DNA from 2 places in the Martinezella lusitana genome. Region 1 is predicted to be linked to the other one. Evidence: predicted binding sites of a transcription regulator. Region 1 holds the regulator's gene; the other holds the start of a gene.
The links. Region 1 encodes LexA, which represses DNA repair genes until DNA is damaged. Its sites were predicted from a motif close to TGTTCNNNNTGTGTTCNG; they were not measured.
Positions count from the first base shown of each region.

Region 2: the regulator LexA is predicted to act here: its motif matches at 2,048-2,065, upstream of HB780_RS18070 (ribonuclease T2 family protein).

Region 1 covers NZ_CP050308.1:296,280-303,547, reverse strand. The annotation lists gene pdhA (pyruvate dehydrogenase (acetyl-transferring) E1 component subunit alpha) at 1-378, opposite strand, end outside; gene HB780_RS15280 (FtsB family cell division protein) at 536-847, opposite strand; gene eno (phosphopyruvate hydratase) at 1,091-2,365, opposite strand; gene kdsA (3-deoxy-8-phosphooctulonate synthase) at 2,517-3,356, opposite strand; gene HB780_RS15265 (VOC family protein) at 3,353-4,240, opposite strand; gene lexA (transcriptional repressor LexA) at 4,646-5,368, shown strand; gene HB780_RS15255 (ComEC/Rec2 family competence protein) at 5,349-7,268, opposite strand, start outside.
Region 2 covers NZ_CP050308.1:882,644-889,911, reverse strand. The annotation lists gene HB780_RS18080 (DMT family transporter) at 4-963, opposite strand; gene HB780_RS18075 (alpha/beta fold hydrolase) at 983-1,915, opposite strand; gene HB780_RS18070 (ribonuclease T2 family protein) at 2,080-2,826, shown strand; gene ettA (energy-dependent translational throttle protein EttA) at 2,954-4,603, shown strand; gene HB780_RS18060 (ArsR/SmtB family transcription factor) at 4,797-5,822, shown strand; gene metF (methylenetetrahydrofolate reductase [NAD(P)H]) at 5,824-6,720, shown strand; gene HB780_RS18050 (lytic murein transglycosylase) at 7,183-7,268, opposite strand, start outside.

The sequences.
Region 1 (7,268 bases):
GGAGCCGCCCTTCCCTCGGGAATAGCCGCCCTGGCGTCCGGTGAGCTCGGCCATGACGCCGCGGGCACTCATGCCGGCTGCCAGCATGTGACCGTGGTCGCGATAGCCGGTGATGACCTGGTCGCCATCCTTCAGGGCCATCTGCATGCCGACAACGACAGCTTCCTGACCGATATAAAGGTGACAGAAACCGCCAATGAAGCCCATACCGTAGAGCTGGCCAGCCTTCTCTTCGAAGCGGCGGATCAGCAGCATCTCGCGATAGGCACTCAGTTCTGCATCGCGGTCAAATTCTGCAATAGCGCCGCCATTGGTTTCCTTGGCAGGCCTCGATGCTGTCTTCCGGCTGGAAACGGACGCGGATTTACGTGGCGCCATTCAACCCTCCCTGTGTGAGTAGCCTCGTTTTATAGTGAGGCGTAACATAGGGAAGATTGTCCGCCACAGCAATGCTATAATTGCATGGCTCATATTCATCGCAAGCTATTGTTATAGCTGTGAAAAATTCAGTTAACTTGAATTCGGTTAATTGTGGCTATTTGTTGAAAATGACGATTTCATCAGCCTTGGAATAGGTTAGCTGATAGCGCGCGTACTGATCAAGCATATCCTTGTCCAGCGAGCCGTCGCTGAGCAGCGCCACGGCCTTTTCGAGGTGTTCGCGCTTGGCAACGAGATCGGCAAGCTCCTTGCCGCGATCGATGCGCCGCTGCTCGAAAACCTCGGTTGCCTTCAGGCCGTAGTCGCCATGAATACAGTGATAGCCGAAATAGCTGACGAAGGCGACCGTGATGGCGGGAAGAACGAAACGACCGAATCTTCTCTTCTTATGATATTTTGTCCACATACTCGCCCGCTCGAAACGCCCTACGGAGTATGATCCCGAACCTTTGGTCCGCGCAGCGAAAATGCGAAGCGGTTTCCGGATAAGATCATGCCAAATCAAACATCTATGACGACTCTAGCCGGTAGAGATTAACCATCCGTTGACTCTAACCTTCCCACAACGAAAAACCGCGCCCGAAGGCGCGGCTCAAGATATTGCAGGCATTAAAGGCAGACCGGATCAGCGCCCGGCCGAACCCTGAAATCAGCCGCGCAGGATGGAGCGGCCGGCATACTTTGCCTGCGGGCCGAGGCCTTCTTCGATGCGGATCAGCTGGTTGTACTTGGCAAGACGATCGGAGCGCGACAGCGAGCCGGTCTTGATCTGACCGCAGTTGGTGGCAACTGCGAGATCGGCGATGGTCGAGTCTTCGGTTTCGCCGGAACGGTGCGACATGACGGCCGTGTAGTTGGCCTTGTGCGCGGTTTCGACAGCGTCGAGCGTTTCCGTCAGCGTGCCGATCTGGTTGACCTTGACGAGGATCGAGTTGGCAACACCCATACGGATGCCGTCGCGCAGACGAGCCGAATTGGTGACGAACAGGTCGTCGCCGACAAGCTGCGTCTTTTTGCCGATCAGATCGGTCAGCGCCTTCCAGCCTTCCCAATCGTCTTCAGCCATGCCGTCTTCGATCGACGCGATCGGGTACTTGGCGGCGAGTTCGGCAAGGTACTCAGCCATGGCGCCCGGTTCCAGCGTGCGGCCTTCGCCTTCGAGAACGTACTTGCCATCCTTGAAGAATTCGGTCGAAGCGCAATCCAGGCCGAGATAGATATCTTCGCCCGGCTTGTAGCCGGCCTTTTCGATCGACTTCATGATGAAGTCGAGAGCAGCTGGCGCGCTGGAGAGGCCCGGCGCGAAGCCGCCTTCATCACCGACGTTGGTGTTATGCCCCTGCGACGCCAGTTCCTTTTTGAGAACATGGAAGACTTCCGCACCAATGCGCGCTGCGTCACGGAAGGTTTCTGCGCCGACCGGCAGGATCATGAACTCCTGGAAATCGATAGGATTGTCGGCATGAGCGCCGCCGTTGATGATGTTCATCATCGGAACCGGCAGCAGGCGAGCGTGAGCGCCGCCGACATAGCGGTAGAGCGGCAGGTTTGCAGCCTGGGCGGCAGCCTTGGCGACAGCGAGCGACACGCCGAGGATGGCGTTGGCGCCGAGACGGGCCTTGTTCGGCGTACCGTCAAGCTCGATCATGATGTCGTCGATCTGGATCTGATTTTCAGCGTCCATGCCGCCGATCGCGTCAAAGATCTCGGTATTGACGGCTTCGACGGCCTTTTCGACACCCTTGCCGTGATAGCGCTTGCCGCCGTCACGAAGCTCGACGGCTTCATGCGCGCCGGTCGATGCACCCGACGGAACCGCTGCGCGGCCCAAGCTGCCATCTTCGAGGTAGACATCGACTTCAACAGTCGGATTGCCACGGCTGTCGAGAATCTCGCGGGCGATAATGTCGGTGATTGCGGTCATGATTGCTTCCTGCTCGCTGGGTTATAAATCGATTGAAATCGTCTTAATCGAAGATGCGGAAATTACAATGCCGCTCCGCACCTCAATCAGGCGCTCCAACAGGCCGCGTATAGCAAGTTCATGTCAGCCTGTTGAATGCCGCTTATATCTCTCAGGCCTTGGCGATGGCGTCGAAGGCCAACAGCTTTTCCAGAAGCTGCGGCATGTCCTTCAGATAGACCATGTTCGGACCATCGGACGGTGCATTGTCCGGATCCTCATGTGTCTCGACGAAAACGCCGGCAACGCCGACGGCAACGGCGGCACGCGCCAGCGTTTCGACGAATCGGCGGTCACCGCCCGTCGAACCGCCCTGCCCGCCCGGCTGCTGCACGGAATGAGTGGCATCGAAGATCACCGGAGCGCCCATCGCCGCCATGATCGGCAGCGAGCGCATGTCGGAGACCAGCGTGTTATAGCCGAAGGAGGCACCACGCTCGCAGAGCATGATATTCGGGTTGCCGCTCTCGTTCAGCTTGGCAAGCACGTTCTTCATGTCCCAGGGCGCCAGAAACTGACCCTTCTTGACGTTGACGACGCGGCCGGTCTTGGCGGCAGCAACGAGAAGGTCGGTCTGGCGCGACAGGAAGGCCGGGATCTGCAGGATGTCTACCGTCTTGGCGACGATCGCGCACTGTTCTTCGGTGTGGATGTCGGACAGGACTGGAAAGCCATATTCCTTTTTTAGATCGGCAAAGACTTCCATGGCCTTGTCCAGGCCGATGCCGCGCTTGCCGGAGAGCGAGGTGCGGTTCGCCTTGTCATAGGACGACTTGTAGACAAGGCCGATGCCGAGCTTGCCGCAGAGTTCCTTCAGCACACCGGCAACCATGAAGGCATGATCGCGGCTTTCCATCTGGCAGGGGCCGGCAATCAGCGACAGCTTGGCGGTATTGGAAAACAGAACCTTGGATGCGCCCTCGCCGACGATCACTTCGGAATTCGTGCTCATGCTATCTCCTCGAAGGCAAACAACGCGCCCTGTCCGGGGGCGGGCTTTGCCAGAATACGATTGTTCTTACGCGTGTATGTGACGCCGTTAGCAGCCAAATGCGACGATGTCACGGAAAGATCGTGTGTCTTGAAGAGGATTGCGCGCGCGCGAAGGCCGGGATCGCCCGCCGGCACAGGAAAATCGTAAAAGGCTTCCATGCCTTCCGGGGTCAGAACCTCGATCCGGGCATTCGCCGTCTCGATCGTCAGCCCAAAGGAATGCTCCGATATCTTCGGTCCACCTGCAACCTGTTCGAAGAAACCCCGGAATGCCGCCGGCTTCGGCGTCGACAGGGCGACCTGTGCAATGCCAGTCACGCCGTTGGCATGCCGTTCCAGGGCGCTGCGATCGGCCGGTATGGGATTGATCCGCTGCGCGCAGAAAGCGTAGAAATCCGGCGACCGCAGATCGGCCGCGAAAGCGAGACGGAAGCCGGCGATCGTTTCCGAGCCGTCCAGCATGCGCATCGGCCGTTCGAAATCCAGCATGCTCCCGGCCGACATGGCGTTCGCCTGGAAGCGCTTATCATCGACGGCCGCATCCTCAGTGCCGAAAACCACGGCCGAAAAACCTTCCTCACTGACGCGAAAACGGTAGGCCTGATCGCGAGCGACAAAAACATTGCCCTCCTCGATACTCGCTTCATATTGCTCATGCGACGCAACGCCCAGAGGCTCCAGATAGGTCTTGTCGGAAAAGAACACGCAGGCATTCTCGGTGCCGAAAGGATGGCGGGCATCAGCGGCAACGGTAAAGCCGAGCTTGCCAAGCCGCTCCCGCGCCATGGCGATATTGACCGTTGGCAAAACGAGATGATCCAGCGGATGCAGCGATAAGGCCATGGCTTCCTCCTTCATGTATGCCGCAGGTTTGCGCCCTTCCGCGGTTCAATTCAAGATGAAAGCGCGGCGTCTAAAAACCAGGCGGATCGCAAAAAGAAGGCTTATTGTCGAATAGTTTGCGACTGCGCGGAAGCCGCAAGTCCTCCGGGTTTCAGTAGTCATGCAACGATAGCCGGCTCCCATTCCCGCAGAATCGACCATGGCCGACTTCCATATATGTTTCCATTGACTAGCGCCGGAATACTCCACGGTTCCGCCTACGGGGGACCTGTTATGTTCTGCTTTATTTAACACGCCCACAAAACATTCATCGAAAATTAGGGACTTGCGGAACACATATGGAACATATAGTGTTCGTTCTGGATTTGTTTCACGATACCTTCACGATTCTGGGGTTCAAATACGATGTTGACACGCAAGCAGCAGGAACTGCTTCTCTTCATTCACGAACGGATGAAGGAGTCCGGTATTCCACCTTCTTTCGATGAAATGAAAGATGCGCTGGATCTTGCGTCCAAGTCCGGCATTCACCGTTTGATCACGGCTCTGGAAGAGCGCGGCTTCATCCGCCGCCTGCCGAATCGGGCTCGAGCGCTGGAGGTCATCAAGCTACCGGAAGCCTATAGTCCGAGCCTGCAGCCGCGCCGCGTTTTCTCGCCGAGCGTCATCGAGGGCAGCCTGGGCAAGCCCCAGCCGGTACAGCCGCCCGCCCCTGCGAAGCCGGCGAACGACGAGAACAATAGCGCCGTATCCGTGCCGGTCATGGGCCGCATTGCTGCCGGTGTTCCGATCTCGGCGATCCAGAACAACACTCACGATATCAGCGTCCCCGCAGACATGCTTGGCTCTGGCGAGCATTATGCGCTCGAGGTCAAGGGCGACTCGATGATCGATGCCGGCATCTTCGATGGCGACACTGTCATCATCCGCAACAGCACGACCGCCAATCCCGGCGATATCGTCGTCGCCTTGGTCGACGATGAAGAGGCGACATTGAAGCGCTTCCGCCGCAAGGGTGCCTCAATAGCGCTCGAGGCGGCCAATCCCGCCTATGAGACCCGTATTTTCGGGCCGGATCGCGTCAAGGTGCAAGGCAAGCTCGTCGGCCTTATCCGTCGTTATCACTAGCTGGTGACGCGGGCACAATCGGCGCTCCGAATGTGCCCGTTCGCCAATCATAGCCGCGATGCAGATTCCATGGCCGCGCTAGAGTTTCAAATGCGGTCGTGGCGATCGGCTTGTTGGCACTAAGATCCATTTCGATGGACCCGGTTCGCTGTAACGTAGCCCCTGTAAACAGCATTGCACCCGAGCGGCAACGATCGAGTCGCAGACGGATAGGGGTGACGACGATATTGGCGGTGTCACAGGCCGGGGCGAGATAGGCCGCATCCTCGATTGTGACGAGCATCTCGCCATTGCTGAGCACCGCCACGCACCATGCCCGTTTCTGGCAGGCAAAGCCACCCTCCCCCGCTTTATCCAATGCCGCATCCATCGCCTTGCGGACAGCGTTCTGCTCATCGGCAGTCAGGCGGCGGTTCCTGTCCGATTTGCTGATCTTGGGGAGTTGGCTGTCGGGTGGAAGCATTGTCGGCGGCCGGTGATCGGTCATGGCCAGTGCCCTTTGCCACTGCTCGAAGATGAAGTCAGGCGGCTTTTCGCGATTGCTCGTCAAAGCATCGTCCCGCCGCAAGGCTACCAAGGTGCCATCCTCGGAAATCATCAAGTCAGGCTTTCGGACATCCGGAACAAGTGCGGCGACAACAACCGAGCCAATCATCAGCAACACGCCCGTATGCCGTAGCCAAGTCTTCAGCAAAGTCATCAATACGAAGCCGGCAATGAATGTCGGGAACAGCCAGACCGGCATTCGGCCGAACGGAATATTGCCACCCCAGGCAGCAACAGTCTTGGCGATGATGATAACGAGGTCCAGCCCCTCGCCGGTGATCTGCCAGAACCATCCATCGAGACCGAACGGCATCAGCAGCATCGCGGCCATTCCGAACGGCATGACGATAAAGGAAACGATCGGCATGGCAGCCAGGTTGGCAGCGAGACCATAGGTCGACAACCGGTGGAAATGCTCGATCGAAAAGATCGCCGTCGACGCGCCACCGAGAAAGGAGGTCGACAATATGCCGCCGAAGAAACGCGAGACGAAAAGCAGCGGGCGCATGACCCGAAACCGGGAAAAAATGCTTTCCCGATGCCGCCGCCGCGTCCAGAGCGAATAGCCGGATACCAATGCCAGTGTTGCGGCATAGGACATCTGGAAACTCGGTCCCAACGCCTGCGACGGCGACAGGACGAGGATAACGATCGCCGACAGGGCAACGTTGCGCAGGCTGAGAGATGGCCGATCGAAAAGAACGGCGACCAGCATGATCGCCATCATGATGAAAGCGCGCTCCGCCGAAACACCGAAACCGGAAATCAGGTAGTAGGCGGTCACCGTTATCAGCGCGCCAATGGCAGCGATCTTCTTCGTTGGCCAGGCCTGTGCGACTCCAAACAACAGGCTGAGGGCATAACGCAAGCCGACATAAAAGATACCGGCCGAGAGCGCCATGTTCAGGCCGGAAATGGCGATGATATGCGTAAGGCCCGCCGTCCGCAGCGCTTCGGTCGTATCGTCAGAAATCGCGCGTCTCTCATCGGTGACAAGCGCTGCCGCAAAGGCCCCGGTATCGCCGGGCAGTGTCTTCCTGATCCTGTCGCCGATGCTGTTGCGCAAACCCGCGAGCCAGATATCCGCTCTGTCGAGAATTGTTCCGTTGTCGATATCACCGGAAGGTGAGATGAGTGTCGGCGCTCCAAAGGCAAAGCCGTTCGCGCCGATCCCATTGAAATATGCGCTGAAGGCAAAATCGTTAAGACCCGGCAAGGCAGGCCCCGCCGCCGGCGTCAGCCGTACCCTGCCCTGCATGCGATCGCCGAGTTGGAAGGGCTGGGGCTGTTTGCGCACGAAAATGGTGACCCGTTCCGGGGCCCTGCGGATGGTCGGCTTCTCCGTTGCTTCGAG
Region 2 (7,268 bases), 590 kb from region 1:
CGGCTAGGGCGTGAAGGTGACCTCAGATGTATCGGATACCGGCTTGGAAGCAAAGCGGCGCTCGCGCCAGAGGATATAGAGGCCGGAGGCGATGATGATGAAAATGCCGGCCCATTTGATCACGTCTGGGAAGTTGCCGAAGACCAGCCAGCCGAAGATCGTCGCCGAGACGATCTCAAAATATTGCAGCGGCGCAAGCGTCGAGGCCGGTGCGGCGCGATATGCATGGATGGTAAGGACGCCGGCGACAGCGGCAGACACGCCGACACCCAGCAGATGGAGCATGGCGATGCCGTCCGGTACGACGGGGTCGATGATCGGCGAACCTGTGCCCTGGCCGATCGCCAGCAAAATAAAGCAGATGACCGAGCCCCAGATGCCGGTCTGGAACTGCATTGGCCATGCATCCTCGCTATGCGAGACGACGCGCGTAATCATAACGTAGACGGCGATGCAGAAGGCGGTGACGACCGGCAGCAGTGCAACAAAACCGACCTCCGCGAAGCTCGGTTGGATGATCAGCATCGCGCCGAAGAAACCGACGGCGCAGGCTGTATAGCGCCGCCAGCCAATGGTCTCCTTCAGGAAGATGCTGCTGAGGATGGTTAGTATTATCGGCTCGACAAAGAAAATGGCGATGGCGTCGGCCACTTCCATGACCTGCAGCGTTGTGACGAAGGAAACCATCGACAGCGTCAACACCGCGGCGCGAATGGCATGAACGCCGCTTCGGCGCAGCGACCACAAGCCCCATTGTCCTCGTAACGCCATCATCGGCAAGGCGAACAGCGATTGGAAGACGAAGCGCGCGGCCGTGACTTCCGCCGGCGGGATGGTCGTGGCGGCAAGCTTTGCGAAAATGTCGATGATCGGCGACAGGATCACCGACAGGAACATCATCATCAGGCCGAACGTCAGATCCGACTGACGAAAACGGGGCAGGTAACCGCCGGTGGCATTCATTCGAAAAATCCTTTGGGGATCAGGCTTTTGCCGTTACTTGCCGACACCAGTCCGCAAAATCGGAAATGGCTGCGGCCGCGCCGATCTCGTTCAGCGTCTCATGGCGCATGTCCTGGTAGATAGTCAGGCTAGTATGCGAGAAACCGGCCTTTTTCAAATGGTTTGACAGCCAGGACATCGCCTTTCCGTTGTTCGTCGCCGGGTCGTGGCCGCCGCCGACCAGATGGATCGGCATGTTGTGCCGGAGCCGGTCAAGATAGGTCTTTTGCGGCGCGCGGAAGGTTAGTTCGAAGAGATCCAGCCACAGGGATACCGAGGCATCGAAGCCGCAGAGCGGATCGGCGATATATTTGTCCACCTTCTCAGGGATGCGCGTGAGCCAATCGAATTCGGTACGTCGGTCGGCGATCGCTTTGCCCCAGACGCCGAAGGTCAATTTCGGCAGCAGCTCGCTCGGCACGTCCGACCCTTTGAGCATGCGTTCCGTCTTCAGAATGATCTGCGCCGCACGCCCGGCAAGACCGGGATTGAAATTCGAGTTCCAAACCGTAACGGCATCGAACTTGTCGGGATGCGTCACCGCGGTGTTAAGGCTGATCAGCCCGCCCATGGAGTGGCCGAACAGGATGATCGGCAGGCCGGGATGGGCGGTCGCGGCAAGCCCGCGCATCGCCAGAACATCGGCGATGACCGCATCGACGCCATCCCGCCGGGCAAAACGGCCGAGTGGCGCATCGCTGGCCGTTGTTTCGCCATGGCCGCGATGATCGTGGGCATAGACATGAAAGCCGCGAGCGGCCATGGCCTCGGCGAAGCCTTCGTAGCGGCGGGAATGCTCGGCAAGGCCATGGCTGATGAGGAGAATGCCATGCGCTTCGTCCCGCGCCGGCAGGTGATGATAAGCCAGCGTCGCGCCCGTCGGGCTGTCCAGATGCCTCGTTTCGGCAAACATGTGCATTTCCTCTTCACGCAGACGAAAGGTTATCACCTACCGGATTGCAATGGAGTGTTGGTGAAGCACACAGAAATAATCTCCATGACGTCTTTGAATCAGGGTTGCGTCCGGTCAATCAAACTGCTTATTTGTTCTCATATTGTTCTATCTGGAGACGTGGGATGAGGCATTGGGTTCGCGGATGTGTGGTCGCGGTTCTGTCTATGATGATGGCAGCGAGTGCCGTGGCACAGGAGAATAGTCGGGGCCGGACGCGGTTTATTTTGGCGGCAAGCTGGGAGCCTGCCTTCTGCCAGACGAACCAGAGGAAAGCGGAGTGCCGCAACCAGTCATCCGATAATCATGATGCGAAGAATTTTTCGCTGCATGGCCTCTGGCCGATGCGACAGGAATATTGCGACGTTTCTGATGATCTGAAGCAGGCCGATCGCAGCAGTGACTGGAAGGATCTGCCGGCTGTCGAGCTGTCGGCGGACACCAAGGCTGCACTGGACAAGGTCATGCCGGGCACGCAATCTGGTCTGGAGCGGCATGAATGGATCAAGCACGGCACCTGCACCAAGCTTAGCGCCGATGATTATTTCGGCGCCGCAGCCGGTTTGATCGATGAGCTCAATGCGTCCGCCGTACGCGATCTCTTCGTGCAGAATATCGGCAAGACGCTCGATGCCGATACGATCAAGGCCGCTTTCGACAAGAGCTTCGGCGAGGGCGCCAGCGACCGCGTGAAGATGAGCTGCCGCCGTGTGGGCAAGGTGCGGGTGATCTCGGAATTGACAATTGGCCTCTCCGAGGACGCCATTCAGCCTGCGCCAGGGAACGAGCCTCGGCTTGCGGAACTGATCCAGAGTGCCGGCAGGACGTCGTTCGGTTGCGATCAAGGTGTCGTGGATGCAGCCGGTTTTTGAGGTCTTGCGGCCCCGCTGAAGCGGATAAATAGCTCTCGGACAAGGTTTCGCCGTTGCCCGAGAGCGGGGTTTCGCCTACATAGCGGCACAATTCGCATTGTTATCCGCCCGTGGAGTAACCCAAGCTATGGCACGTCAGTTCATTTATCATATGACCGGTCTGAATAAGGCCTATGGCGCTAAGAAAATTCTCGAGAATATCCATCTCTCCTTCTACCCCGACGCCAAGATCGGTATTCTCGGCCCGAACGGCGCCGGTAAGTCGACGGTGCTGCGCATCATGGCCGGCCTCGACAAGGAATATACCGGCGAAGCCTGGCTGGCCGAAGGCGCCACCATCGGCTACCTGCCGCAGGAGCCTCAGCTCGATCCGGCGAAGACCGCGCTTGAAAACGTCATGGAAGGCGTTGCAGCAAAGACGGACGTTCTCAATCGCTACAATGAGCTGATGATGAACTATTCCGACGAGACCGCGGAAGAGGGCGCCAAGCTCCAGGACATCATCGATGCCCAGAATCTCTGGGACCTGGAAAGCCAGGTCGAGATGGCGATGGATGCGCTGCGCTGCCCACCCGGCGATGCCGACGTCACCAGTCTCTCCGGTGGTGAACGCCGCCGTATAGCCCTATGCAAGCTGCTGCTGTCGCAGCCGGACGTGCTGCTGCTCGACGAACCGACCAACCATCTTGACGCCGAAACCATCGCCTGGCTGGAAAAGCATCTGCGTGCCTATCCGGGCGCAGTACTGATGATCACCCACGATCGCTACTTCCTGGATAACGTCACCGGCTGGATCCTTGAGCTCGACCGCGGCCGCGGCATTCCCTACGAAGGCAATTACTCCTCGTACCTGCTGGCGAAGGCAAAGCGCATGCAACAGGAAGGTCGCGAGGAGGCTGGTCGCCAGAAGGCGATTACGCGCGAACAGGAATGGATTGCCTCCAGCCCGAAAGCACGTCAGTCGAAGTCCAAGGCTCGTATCCGCGCCTATGACGAGCTGGTCGATGCAGCAGAGAACCAGCGTCCAGGCGATGCGCAGATCATCATTCCGGTCGGCGAGCGTCTCGGCCAGGTGGTCATCGAGATGGAAGGCATCAACAAGGGTTACGGCGACCGGATGCTGATCGAAGGTCTGTCGCTGAAACTGCCGCCGGGCGGCATTGTCGGCGTCATCGGTCCGAACGGCGCCGGCAAGACGACGCTCTTCCGCATGATTACCGGCCAGGAAACGCCGGATAGCGGTTCTATCCGCGTCGGCGACAGCGTTCATCTCGGCTATGTCGACCAGAGCCGTGATGCGCTCGATGGCAACAAGAATGTCTGGGAAGAAATCTCCGGTGGTGCTGAAGTCATCAAGCTTGGCAAGTATGAAATGAACTCGAGAGCTTATTGCGCGACGTTCAATTTCAAGGGCGGCGATCAGCAGCAGAAGGTTGGCAACCTCTCCGGCGGTCAGCGCAACCGCGTGCATCTTGCCAAGATGCTGAAGGCCGGCGGCAACGTTCTGCTGCTCGACGAACCGACCAACGACCTCGATACCGAAACGCTCGGTGCACTCGAGATCGCGCTCGAAAACTTCGCCGGCTGCGCCGTGATCATCAGCCATGATCGCATGTTCCTCGATCGCCTGGCCACGCATATCCTCGCCTTCGAAGGCGATAGCCATGTCGAATGGTTCGAAGGCAACTTCGAAGATTACGAACAGGACAAGATGCGCCGCCTCGGTGTTGACAGCATCAATCCGAGCCGTGTGACTTACAAGCGTCTGACACGATAGGTCTGCTGCTTTCGCGACTTAAAAAAACCCCGGCCTGTCCGGGGTTTTTCTTTGTCCTGACGCAGGAAGATGCATTCCCCCGCCGACAGATACTAACAGATTTCCGACGTCGAATTCCGCCGGGAATGAATTGGCCCTTGCAGATTTCAGCGAAATGACATAAAGATATCTTTATATCTTGATTGGGTGGAAAATGGCGGATTTGGTAAAATTGGGCCTTGATAATCTGGTGGATGTGCTGAAGGCGGCCGGTGAGCCGACGCGGCTGCGTCTGCTGGCGCTTCTTGCCGCCGGCGATCTGACCGTCACCGATCTTACCGAAATTCTGGGCCAGTCACAGCCGCGCATCTCGCGGCATCTGAAGCTGCTCGGCGAGGCCGATCTGATCGATCGCTACCAGGAAGGCGCCTGGGCTTACTTCCGCCTGAAACAACAGGGCAAGGCGGTGATCCTGGCGCGCGAGCTTCTCCGGCATACGGCCGAAAACGATCCCGTATTGCTGCGCGACGGCGAGCGGTTGACTGCCGTCAAGCGTATTCGCGCCGAGCGGGCGCAAGCCTATTTCAGCCGCAATGCCGCCGAATGGGACGAACTTCGCCGCCTGCACGTTGCCGACGAGGATGTCGACAAGGTGATGATCGAATTGATCGGTCCGCAGCAGATCGACGCCTTTCTCGATCTCGGCACCGGCACGGGCCGGATGCTGCAATTGCTGGCGGGCCACTATCGCCGCGCAGTCGGTATCGACGCCAGCCGGGACATGCTGGCCGTTGCGCGCGCCAATCTTGACCGGTCGAACATTACGGCCGCATCGGTGCGGCATGGCGATATCTTCAACCTGCCGCTCGAGGCGCAGGATTTCGATCTGATCACCATCCATCAGGTGCTGCATTTCCTGGATCAGCCGGAGATCGCCATCAACGAGGCGGCGCGAATGCTCCGTCCCGGCGGGCGGCTGGTGATCATCGATCTTGCACCGCACGGGCTGGAATATCTGCGCGACGAACATGCGCATCTAAGGCTCGGCTTTTCCCATCAGATGATGTCGGATTGGCTGAAGACGGCGGGGCTTGATGTCGAGCAGGTGCAGGACCTTCATTCGGGGAGGGAAGGCGGCTCGGGGCTGACGGTTACGATCTGGCTGGCGCGTGACCCGCGTCTGTTGATCGCTGCCGAACATAGCCGACAGGCATCCCCCATTCTTGCTGGGAGAGTTTGATATGTCTTCGAAAATCGAGAACGGCCAAAGCGAGATCCGTATTTCCTTTGAGTTCTTTCCTCCGAAATCGGAGGAGGCCGAAGCGCAATTATGGAATACGGTCGAGGAACTCAGCGAATGGGAACCGGAATTCGTTTCGGTGACCTATGGCGCTGGCGGCACGACCAAGGCGCCGACATTGTCTGCCGTGCGCCGGATGATCCACGAGACGCCGTTCACCACCGCCTCACATCTGACATGCGTCGGGGCAACGCGTGAAGACACGCATCGGGTCATCGATGATTTTCTTGCGACTGGTGTGCGCCGCTTCGTGGCATTGCGTGGCGATCCGCCAACAGGCGTCGGCTCCGCCTATCAGCCGCATCCGGATGGTTATGCCAATGCCGCCGAACTGGTAGCGGCCCTGCGCGAGCGCGGCGATTTCGATATTTCCGTGTCTGCCTATCCGGAAAAGCATCCGGAGAGCCGCGATACCGCGGCCGACATCGACATGCTGAAGCGCAAGGCCGACAATGGTGCCGACAGGGCTCTGACCCAGTTCTTCTTCGACAATGACGCGTTCTCGCGTTATCACGACCGCGTTCGTGCTGCGGGTATCACGATTCCCGTCGTGCCGGGCATCATGCCGATCCAGAACCTCACGCAGCTGAAGCGCTTTGCCGGTGCCTGCGGCACCAGCATTCCTTCCTGGCTGGACGATCGTTTTGACGGCCTCGACGATAATGCCGACGAACGGGCCAAGGTCGCCGCCGATGTCGCCGCCGAACAGATCAAGGATCTGGTTCGCCGGGGCATCCACGAGTTTCATCTCTACACGATGAACCGTTCGCCGCTCGTCTCGGCTGTTCTGGAGCGATTGGGCATGCAGCGCAAGGCGGATGCACGCGCCGTCGCCTGATAAGATCTCGGAAACGCAGCCATGAAAAAGCGCATGTTGATCTTCGGCATGCGCTTTTTAAATGGATAGGGTGTTTTGTTTGCTTTCAGGAGTTCGGTTGTCTGTGACGGTCGTTCTTCGTCAGATGAAAAGCATTGTCACGACGAATACGAAGGCTGCACCGACCACTAGGACGTTGATGGATCGTGTCAATCCCATGTCTTCCTCCTTAGTCAACCGTTAGAGTCTATGTCGGAAATGTGTCGCTTGGAAAGCGAATTCGATGCTGCAGCGCGTCATGCGGCGGAGAATTTGAATCTAGATATTCGAATAAGCTGTTGTTTTAATATGGAAAATCTGAAAAAATTTCCGTTCACGAAATTTAATGCATCGTTAATTTAGCTGTGAACTCAGAATGATGTCTGCGCCATAAAAGCAGAAAGGCGGCCCGAGGGCCGCCTTTCGCAGAAAGAGAAGAAATTCTCAGAGAGCGTTCAACAGCGCTTGCGTCGCCCAGCCGTCGGCCGGGAGGCCGAGGCGGAACTGTTCCTTCTGGATGGCAACGCGCG